2 regions of the Microbacterium sp. 22296 genome follow, and region 2 is predicted to be linked to the other one. Evidence: predicted binding sites of a transcription regulator. Region 2 holds the regulator's gene; the other holds the start of a gene.
The links. The regulator LexA, encoded in region 2, represses DNA repair genes until DNA is damaged. The targets are predictions, from matches to a motif close to TCGAACANNTGTTCGA.
Positions count from the first base shown of each region.

Region 1 (4,416 bases), on a different contig from region 2:
AGACGTCGCCGTCAACGGCGGTACCGTGGTCGCCGACCCGACACCGGCACCCGAGGAGTCGCCGGGCGAGACCCCGACCGCCGAGGAGGTCGAGCCGGGCACCGTCGACCCCACGACCGGCGCGGTCGCTCTGCCGCCGTCGATCAGCGGGTCGAGCGCGGCACAGCAGACCTGCAGCGCCGGCGTCGTCAACTGACCCCGACGAGCCCGCTCTTCCGGAGGCGTCGACGAGCTCGGTCTCCTCGCCCCGCCCCCCAGGTCCCCGAGCCCGTCGAAGGGACCGGGAGCCCGCACCACCCGATGCTCCACGCAGGTCCGAGAGCCCGTCGAAGGGGTCGGCACACGCCGTGCGTCGGCGGCTTCGCGGGGCTCATCCATCTCAGCGTCGTGGTCCCGGCATCCCTTCGCTCAGTACGTCGGCGCCGCCGGCAGACCGAAGAACTCCTCGAGCGTGGTGTACCCGCCCTCGTGGTACGCGCGGGCGAGCTCGCGACCGATGTAGCGCTGATGCCAGGCCTCGGGCAGGTAGCCGCTGACGCTCTCGCGTCCCTCTGCGTAGCGCGTGATGAATCCGTACTCCCACGCGTGATCCCGCACCCACGCCCCCTGCGATGACGAGGCGATGTCGTCGAGGGTCCCGCAGGAGCCGTCGCACGGGACGATGTCGACGGCCAGTCCCGTCTGATGCTCGCTGTAGCCCGCACGGGCGCTCTCACGGTCGGCCTCCTCGACACCGCCCACGTCGACGCGGCCCGCGTAGGTCGACTGCTGCGTCGAGTAGGAGCGGAACGCGCTGAGGTATCCGATCTCGCCCGCCCCGGCCTCCGACGCCGCACGCACCAACTCGGTCAGGGCGCTCGCGGGAGCCGAGCGCAGAGCCGACTCCTCGAGCGCTCTCACGTTCTGCGGCATGACGAGGTCACCGGCGCGGTAGTCGAGGGGATCGAGGGGGCGCTGCTTGTTGACGACGACCCACTCGCGGTTCGGGTCCGACAGCGAGACGCACGGAGCGATTCCGGATGCCACGGCCTCGCGGAAGGCGCTCCCCCCGCCGACGGCGGAGATGGCGGCGGAGTCGTCTCCCGCGGCGAGGGCTGCGGTGAAGTCGGGGTCGTCGCACGGGGTGGCGGTCGCGGGGACGGCGGCGAGCTGCGGGACGGGGAGACCCTCCGCGGGGACGGCGGGCGGGCCGGGAACAGCGGCCACCGTATCGACGGTCGCGGTCTGCGCTTCTCCCTCGCCCCCACCCGCGGAGGCCGCGGCGCCGATTGCGACGGCTCCCGACGCCACGATCGTCAGCGCGACCGCCAGGACGCCCGCGCGCCGACGGCGCGTGGCGACGGTGCCGCCTCGAGAGGAGAGAAGGGCGCGGATGCCACCCTGCCCACGCGGGGAAGGGGTTTCGCCCTCCGTGCGGAGCCGACGGCGCGTCACCGGCTCGACCGGGGGCATGGTCGCCAGTGCCGCCGTCGCGAGTCGCTCGGCCTCCGCGCGCGCGGCGCGGCGGGGGGAGAGCTCGGGGTCGGGGGACGTCATTCCATCCATTGTCCCGCGGGATCCTGTGAGGGTCGACGGGCCGTCGCAGCACGCCCGGGATGTGCGAGTGATCGCACTGTCCACTTGCGTCGTGTTCGAACATGTGTTCGACTATCGAGATGAGGTGGCAAGGGCAGCAATTGGGCGTCGACGACACGGCCGCACTCCCCGGCATGGAGCGCATGGACGGTCTGGTGCGGTCGGTGACCACGCCCGAGTTCGCCGGAATGACCTTTCACGAGGTGATGGCCAAGAGCGCCCTCAATCGGGTTCCGGGTGCATCGGCGATGCCGTTCGACTGGACCGTCAATCCCTACCGGGGCTGCGGTCATCAATGCACGTACTGTTTCGCTCGTAAGACGCACGAATATCTCGACCTCGACTACGGCGCGGATTTCGATTCGCAGATCGTGGTGAAGATCAATGTCGCCGACGTGCTGCGCACCGAACTCCGTCGCGGGTCGTGGGCGCGCGAACCCGTCATGCTCGGCACGAACACCGACCCCTACCAGCGCGCCGAGGGGCGGTACCGGCTCATGCCCGACATCGTGGGGGCGCTCACCGAGAACGGCACGCCGTTCTCGATCCTCACGAAGGGCACCCTGCTGCGACGCGACCTGCCGCTGCTCACCGAAGCCGCGCGCGAGGTCAAGGTCACCCTTGCGATGTCGATCGCCGTCTTCGACGACGCCCTGCAGAAATCGATCGAGCCGGGTACGCCCAGCGCGGACGCACGCCTCGACACCGTGCGTGCGGCGACGGCCGCGGGCTTCCGCGTGACGGTCTTCCTCATGCCGATCCTGCCGCACCTCACCGACTCCATCGCCGTGCTCGACGAGGCCCTCGCTCGGATCCGCGCCGCGGGCGCTGCCCGTGTGGTCTACGGAGCCCTGCACCTGCGCCCGGGAGCGAAGCAGTGGTTCCTGCAGTGGCTGGAACGCGAGCACCCCCACCTCGTCTCCTCCTACCGCGGGCTGTACCCCGGCGTGTCCACGGCCGCGCCGAAGGCGTACCGCACCTGGCTCGGCAAACGCATGCGCCCTCTACTGCGAATGCATCGACTCGACGGCTGGGACGAAGACGAGCACCCGCGCGGTCGTCCACAGCCGGGACTCGCCGCCCGTGCGCCCGAAAGCAGCGGCCTGGGACCGATCCGCCGCACGGGAATACCGGCATCCGCCCGGCCGCGGGTCGCGCCGGCGAGTGAGCCCACGCTGTTCTGAGCAGCCGCGACTACCCGGTCCCGGACGCACGAAACCCCCGCCGCACGCGCGACGGGCGTTCCGATGCAGGCGTTTACGCGGTGACGTTCGCCAACTGGCGACCCGAGATCTCCTCGATCAGGTCGTCGCCGAGCTGCGCCGGCTCGAACGGCGCCTGGATCTCGGCCCGGTCGAGCAGTTCGGTCATGCGACGCTGACGCTGGCGGGTGATGAGGGTCACCACGGTGCCGGTGCGGCCCGCGCGGCCGGTGCGGCCCGAGCGGTGCAGGTACGTCTTGTACTCGTCGGGGGCGTCGGCCTGGATGACCAGGTCGATGTCGTCGACGTGGATGCCGCGGGCGGCGACGTCGGTGGCGACGAGCACGTTGACGCGGCCCGAGGTCAGCTTCTCGAGATTGCGGGTGCGCTTCTGCTGGTTGAGGTCGCCGTGCAGGGCGACCGCGGCGACACCGGCATCGTCGAACTGCTCCGCGAGCATCTCGGCGTACGCGCGGGTACGAGCGAAGACGAGAGTCTTGCCCGCGCGGTCGACGAGCGAACCGAGGATCTCGGCCTTGTCGCGGTGGTCGATCACGAGCACGCGGTGCTCGATCGTGCCGGAGTCCTGGTCTTCGCCGGCGACCTCGTAGACGGCGGGTTCCACGAGGAACTCGTCGACGAGGGCCGCGACCTCACGGTCGAGCGTGGCCGAGAACAGCAGCTTCTGACTGCCGTCGGCGGTCGCGCGCAGGATGCGCTGCACGGGCTCGAGGAAGCCGAGCTCGCACATGTGATCGCCCTCGTCGAGCACGGTCACCTGCACCTGTGAGAGGTCGAGCTTGCCCTGGTTGAGGAGGTCCTCGATGCGACCGGGGGTGCCGATGACGATGTCGACGCCCTTCTTCAGCGCACCGACCTGACGCGCCTGCGGCACGCCACCGTAGATCTGCGTGGTGAAGAGACCGACGCTGCGCGCGAGCACCTGGACGGTGCCGTCGATCTGCAGCGCGAGTTCACGGGTCGGCGCGAGGATCAGCGCCTTGGGCGCACGTCCGAACTCGCGGCGCTGACCGGCCTGGGCACGGAGGATCCGCTCGACGAGCGGGGCGCCGAAGGCGATCGTCTTGCCCGAGCCGGTGCGCCCGCGGGCGAGGACGTCGCGTCCGTCGAGGATGGGCTTCACGGTCGCTGCCTGGATGGGGAAGGGGCTCGCCGCACCGAGGCTCGCGAGAGCGCGCACCAGGTTGTCGCCGAGGCCGAGCTCGGCGAAACCGGCACCGGTCTCGGTCGCGGCGTCCACAGCCTGCGCCTGCAGGCGCTCGTGCACGACATCGACGCGCTGCTCGTGCTCGGCGGAGCGCTTCGAAGTGTTGTTCCAGTCGCTGCGGCTCGGGCCGTCGGTGCGACGCGGGCGGTCGTCGAACGAACGCGCGGGGCGGTCGGTCCGGTCGAACGACCGCGCCGGACGCTCACCGGCATCACGACGAGGACGCTCGTCACGATCGAACGACCGAGCGGGACGGTCGGTCCGGTCGAAGGAACGAGCGGGGCGGTCGCTGCGATCGAACGAACGAGCCGGACGGTCGTCGCTGCGGGCCGGACGGTCGTCCCGACGCTCGAAGGAACGGGCGGGACGCTCGTCGAACGAACGCGCGGGGCGATCGGCGCGATCGAACGA
Region 1 covers NZ_JBQEOS010000008.1:32,325-36,740, reverse strand. The annotation lists gene ACTJJP_RS14135 (LCP family protein) at 1-196, shown strand, start outside; gene ACTJJP_RS14130 (M15 family metallopeptidase) at 409-1,536, opposite strand; gene ACTJJP_RS14125 (Rv2578c family radical SAM protein) at 1,656-2,759, shown strand; gene ACTJJP_RS14120 (DEAD/DEAH box helicase) at 2,833-4,416, opposite strand, start outside.
Region 1: the regulator LexA is predicted to act here: its motif matches at 1,632-1,647, upstream of ACTJJP_RS14125 (Rv2578c family radical SAM protein).

Region 2 (4,416 bases):
GCCAGCGCCTCGTCGAGCGGCACGAGGGCATCGCCGTACCGCGCGATGCCGGACTTGTCGCCCAACGCCTGCCGGATGGCCTGGCCGAGCACGATCGAGGTGTCTTCGACGGTGTGGTGCGCATCGATGTGGGTGTCGCCGTTGGCGCGCACGCGCAGGTCGGTCAGCGAGTGCTTCGCGAAGGCGGTCAGCATGTGGTCGAAGAACGGCACCGTGGTCTGGATGTCGCTCGCACCGCGTCCGTCGAGATCGAGCTCGAGCTCGATGTGCGACTCACTCGTCTCGCGCGTGATCGAGGCGGTGCGGGGCGTGGCGGGGCGGGTCATGATCGGGATCCTATCGAGGCGAGGGCGTCGAGGAACGCGGTGGTCTCGTCGGCCGTTCCGGCCGAGACGCGAAGGTGGTGCGGGATCCCCACGTCGCGGATGAGCACGCCGCGGTCGTAGAGCGCCTTCCAGGTCGCGGCCGGGTCGTCGACTCCTCCGAACAGCACGAAGTTCGTCCACGACTCGTGCGCCGTGTACCCCAGTGCCGACACGGTCGCGGAGAGGCGATCGCGCTGGGCGACGATCTCGTCGACCATCCCCAGCATGGTCTCGGCGTGACCCAACGCGGCGGTCGCCGCCGCCTGGGTCAACGCGCTCAAGTGGTAGGGCAGGCGCACCAGGCGGAGGGCGTCGACGAAGGCCGGGTCGGCCGCGAGATAGCCCACGCGCGCGCCGGCGAAGGCGAAGGCCTTGCTCATCGTTCGAGAGACGACCAACCGCGGCCGGCCGGGAAGGAGCGCGACGGCGGACGGCTCGTCACGGGGGGCGAACTCCTCGTACGCCTCGTCGACGATGACGACGCCGTCGGTCGCGTCGTAGACCGCCTCGATGACCTCGCGCCGGAGCGGGGTGCCCGTGGGGTTGTTGGGCGCGCAGAGGAAGACCACGTCGGGACGCTGCTCGCGCACCTGCGCGGCGGCGGACTCCGCTGTCAAGGAGAAATCGTGTTCCCGGTGACCGGCGATCCATCGCGCCCCGGTCGCGCGCGTGAGGATCGGATACATCGAGTAGGTCGGCGCGAAGCCCATCGCGGTGCGACCAGGGCCGCCGAACGCCTGCAGGATGTGCTGCAGCACCTCGTTCGAGCCGTTCGCCGCCCAGATCTGCTCGGCACCGAGGCCGTGGCCCAGATAGTGCGCGAACGCCTCACGCAGTCCCGTGAACTCGCGGTCGGGATAGCGATTGACATCGTGCAGTGCCCGGGCGACGGCATCCAGGATGTCGTCGGCGACCTCCGACGGAACGGGATGCGTGTTCTCGTTCACGTTCAGCGCCACGGGAAGCGGCGCTTGCGGTGCTCCATACGGGGTCATCCCCCGCAGATCGTCGCGAAGAGGCAGGTCGTCGAGGCGTACGGTCACCTCACCCATCGTAGGCGGCGGGCGTCTTGGCGACTCACGCGGCATGGCCGACGCGAAGAGGACGTCAGTTCGCAGGAGCGTACTCGGAGGGGATCGCGATGCGCTGACCGGCCGCCACGGAGCCTCCGGGCAGAGCGTTGAGACGGGAGATCTCGGCGACGACATCACGCGGATCGGCCGTGGGCGCGAGCTCTTCGGCGATCGACCACAGGGTGTCGCCGCTCATCACGGTGACCTCGGAGAAGGAACCGACGGACGCCCCGGCGTCGTTCGAGGCCAGCGCGGAACCTCCACCGACGATCGCGACGCCGAGAGCGATGACGAGCGGCAATGACACCAGGAAGGCGGCGACGCGGCGACCCCGCGGCGTGATGCGCAGGCGGGTGGTGGGGGCGGAGATGGCGATGCTGGTCATGGTGTGCTCCTCAGTGGGGAGAGATTCGCACCCCTCCCTCGGCCGGGAGGGCGAGGCGCGAATCTGTCTTCCGAATGTATCTTCGATACTGCGAGAGTGTCAAGACCGCGTCTGTCGGAGACGAATCGAACGCGACACGCGTGAGCTTCCGTGTGTTTCGCCTCGTCCACCGGATACGGTTTCGACACGGAGACCTCATCACCAACCTCCGACATTCGAATTTCCGCCGCCCTTCCCGCGGCGCGAGGGGAGCACCAGATGACCGACGCGACGACCGCCGGCCGCGAACGACCGCAGACGCGTCGGCGCAAGAGCCTCAGCGACAAGCAGCTCGCCATCCTCGAGGTCATCCAGCGATCGATCGCGCGGCACGGTTATCCGCCGAGCATGCGCGAGATCGGCGACGCGGTCGGCTTGAAGTCGCTGTCGAGCGTCACCCATCAGCTGAATCAGCTCGAGCTCAGCGGCTACCTGCGCCGCGACCCGGGGAAGACCCGCGCCATGGAGGTGCTGATCGACCTCCCCGGCACCGCCGCCGAGAATCCGGCCGACGCCGCGCCCTCGGTGGGCGACGCCGCCCTCGTACCCCTGGTGGGCCGCATCGCCGCGGGCGTGCCCATCACCGCCGACCAGCAGGTGGAGGAGATCTTCCCCCTCCCCCGCCAGCTCGTGGGCAAGGGCGAGCTGTTCATGCTCAAGGTCTCGGGCGACTCGATGATCGATGCGGCGATCTGTGACGGGGACTGGGTGGTCGTGCGCTCGCAGGCGAACGCCGAGAACGGCGAGATCGTGGCCGCCATGCTCGACGGCGAAGCCACCGTGAAGACGTTCCGTCGCCGCGACGGCCACACATGGCTCCTCCCCCGCAATAGTGCGTTCGAGCCCATCCTCGGCGACGAGGCCGTCGTGCTCGGCCGCATCGTGGCGGTGCTGCGCGCGGTCTGACGCCTTCGCTCACGGACGGGGACACGGGAAGTCCCCCTGGCGCGGGAATGCGGTGTGCGGCTGTCCACAGCCCGGAACGGGAGGGACACGCGGCGCAGCTATCATGACCGGACGCGCAAGAGAAGGCGAGAGCCGTGTCCTCCACTCCTTCCCCCGGCGACTCCCCGTCGGCCACCGCCGAGAGCGTCGACCATCATGCCTGGCGTCCGCGTGCGCGTCGAAGCACCCTTGTTCTCGGTGCCGCGCTGGCAGTATCCGTCGCCGTAGCGGGAGCGGGGTTCTTCTGGTTCTCCTCGCAACTGTCGGAATCGCGCTCTCGCATCACCGATCAGCAGGAACAGATCCAGCAGCAGCAGCGGCAGATCGATGAGCAGAAGGGTCTGATCGAGCGCAAAGAGCAGTTCGGCGCCGCCATGGCCGATCTCTACGCGACGATCGATCCGCTGATCGGCCTTCCGTACGCCTCAGTCGTCCCCTGGACCGAGATCGACGCTTTCGCCGGCCGCGCCTGGCAGCATCGATGGACCGCCGGCGCGCTGAGTCGAGACGTCGTCGACGTCGAGGCGTTCACCGCCCTGTTGGCCAACCGAGCGGCGGCGGCGCGTGGTCAAGCCTCGACCAATGCCACGGGAACCCCGTGGGAGGCCACCCTCGACCGCCTCGGTGGAGGATGGGTCAGCATGGCCTTCGACGAGACCGATCGCCCGTGCGGTCTCGACGCCATGGCGTGCGTCTCGGAGGGCGCCCCCTTCATCGTCCACGTCAGCGGAGACACGCGAGACGACCCCCAATTGACGGACTGGATCCGCACCGGCGTCGCCTACCACGAGTACGCGCACGTCCTGCAGTTCACCAACCCCGAAGAGACGGCGTCCGCCCTCACGGCCTTCGCCGGAGACATGGAGACCATGGCGGACTGCTACGCCCTGACATTCCTGGACGGATGGTCGCTGGAGCACGAGGTGCCCATCGACGACCTCTCGTACTGGGAGGTCAGCGTCGGATACGGCTACACCTGCGATGACGCGCAACGCCAGGTCATCCGCGACTGGGTGGGCGGACTCGGCGTGCAGAGGCGGCCCGTCGGGGCGTGACGACGGCGCCCGCTTCGCGTGTCGGAGGGGGTCCGTAGGGTGGGAGCCATGGCAGACACCCTCCCCTACGGCTCCTGGCCCTCGCCGATCACCCCCGAGTCGGTGGCGCAGTCCACCCCGCGCGTCGACGGTGCACGGATGGTCGGCGACGAGGTGTGGTGGGGCGAGTCCGTCCCCGCCGAGGCCGGCCGGGTCGCGGTGAAGCGTCGCCGCGCCGACGGTGTGATCGAGACACTCCTCCCGGCTCCCTCCAACGCCCGCTCGGCGGTCCACGAGTACGGCGGCGGAGCCTGGACCGCATCCGACGAGGGCGATCTCTACTACGTCGAGAAGACCGACCAGCGGGTGTACGCCCTGCGTCCGGGCGGTGCGGTGCGAGCCCTGACCCCGGCCGATGACGCGGCGCGACACGGCGGTCTGCGTTTCGAGCACGGCACGCTCCTGGCGGTCCGCGAGACGCACGGCGCCGGGCGCGTCCCGGCGCGAGCGATCGTGCGCATCGCGACCGACGACTCCCACACCATCGAGGTGCTCGCCGAGGGCAGCGATTTCCT
Region 2 covers NZ_JBQEOS010000002.1:2,687-7,102, forward strand. The annotation lists gene hisB (imidazoleglycerol-phosphate dehydratase HisB) at 1-326, opposite strand, end outside; gene ACTJJP_RS03695 (histidinol-phosphate transaminase) at 323-1,417, opposite strand; gene ACTJJP_RS03700 (LysM peptidoglycan-binding domain-containing protein) at 1,473-1,823, opposite strand; gene lexA (transcriptional repressor LexA) at 2,082-2,768, shown strand; gene ACTJJP_RS03710 (hypothetical protein) at 2,903-3,862, shown strand; gene ACTJJP_RS03715 (S9 family peptidase) at 3,911-4,416, shown strand, end outside.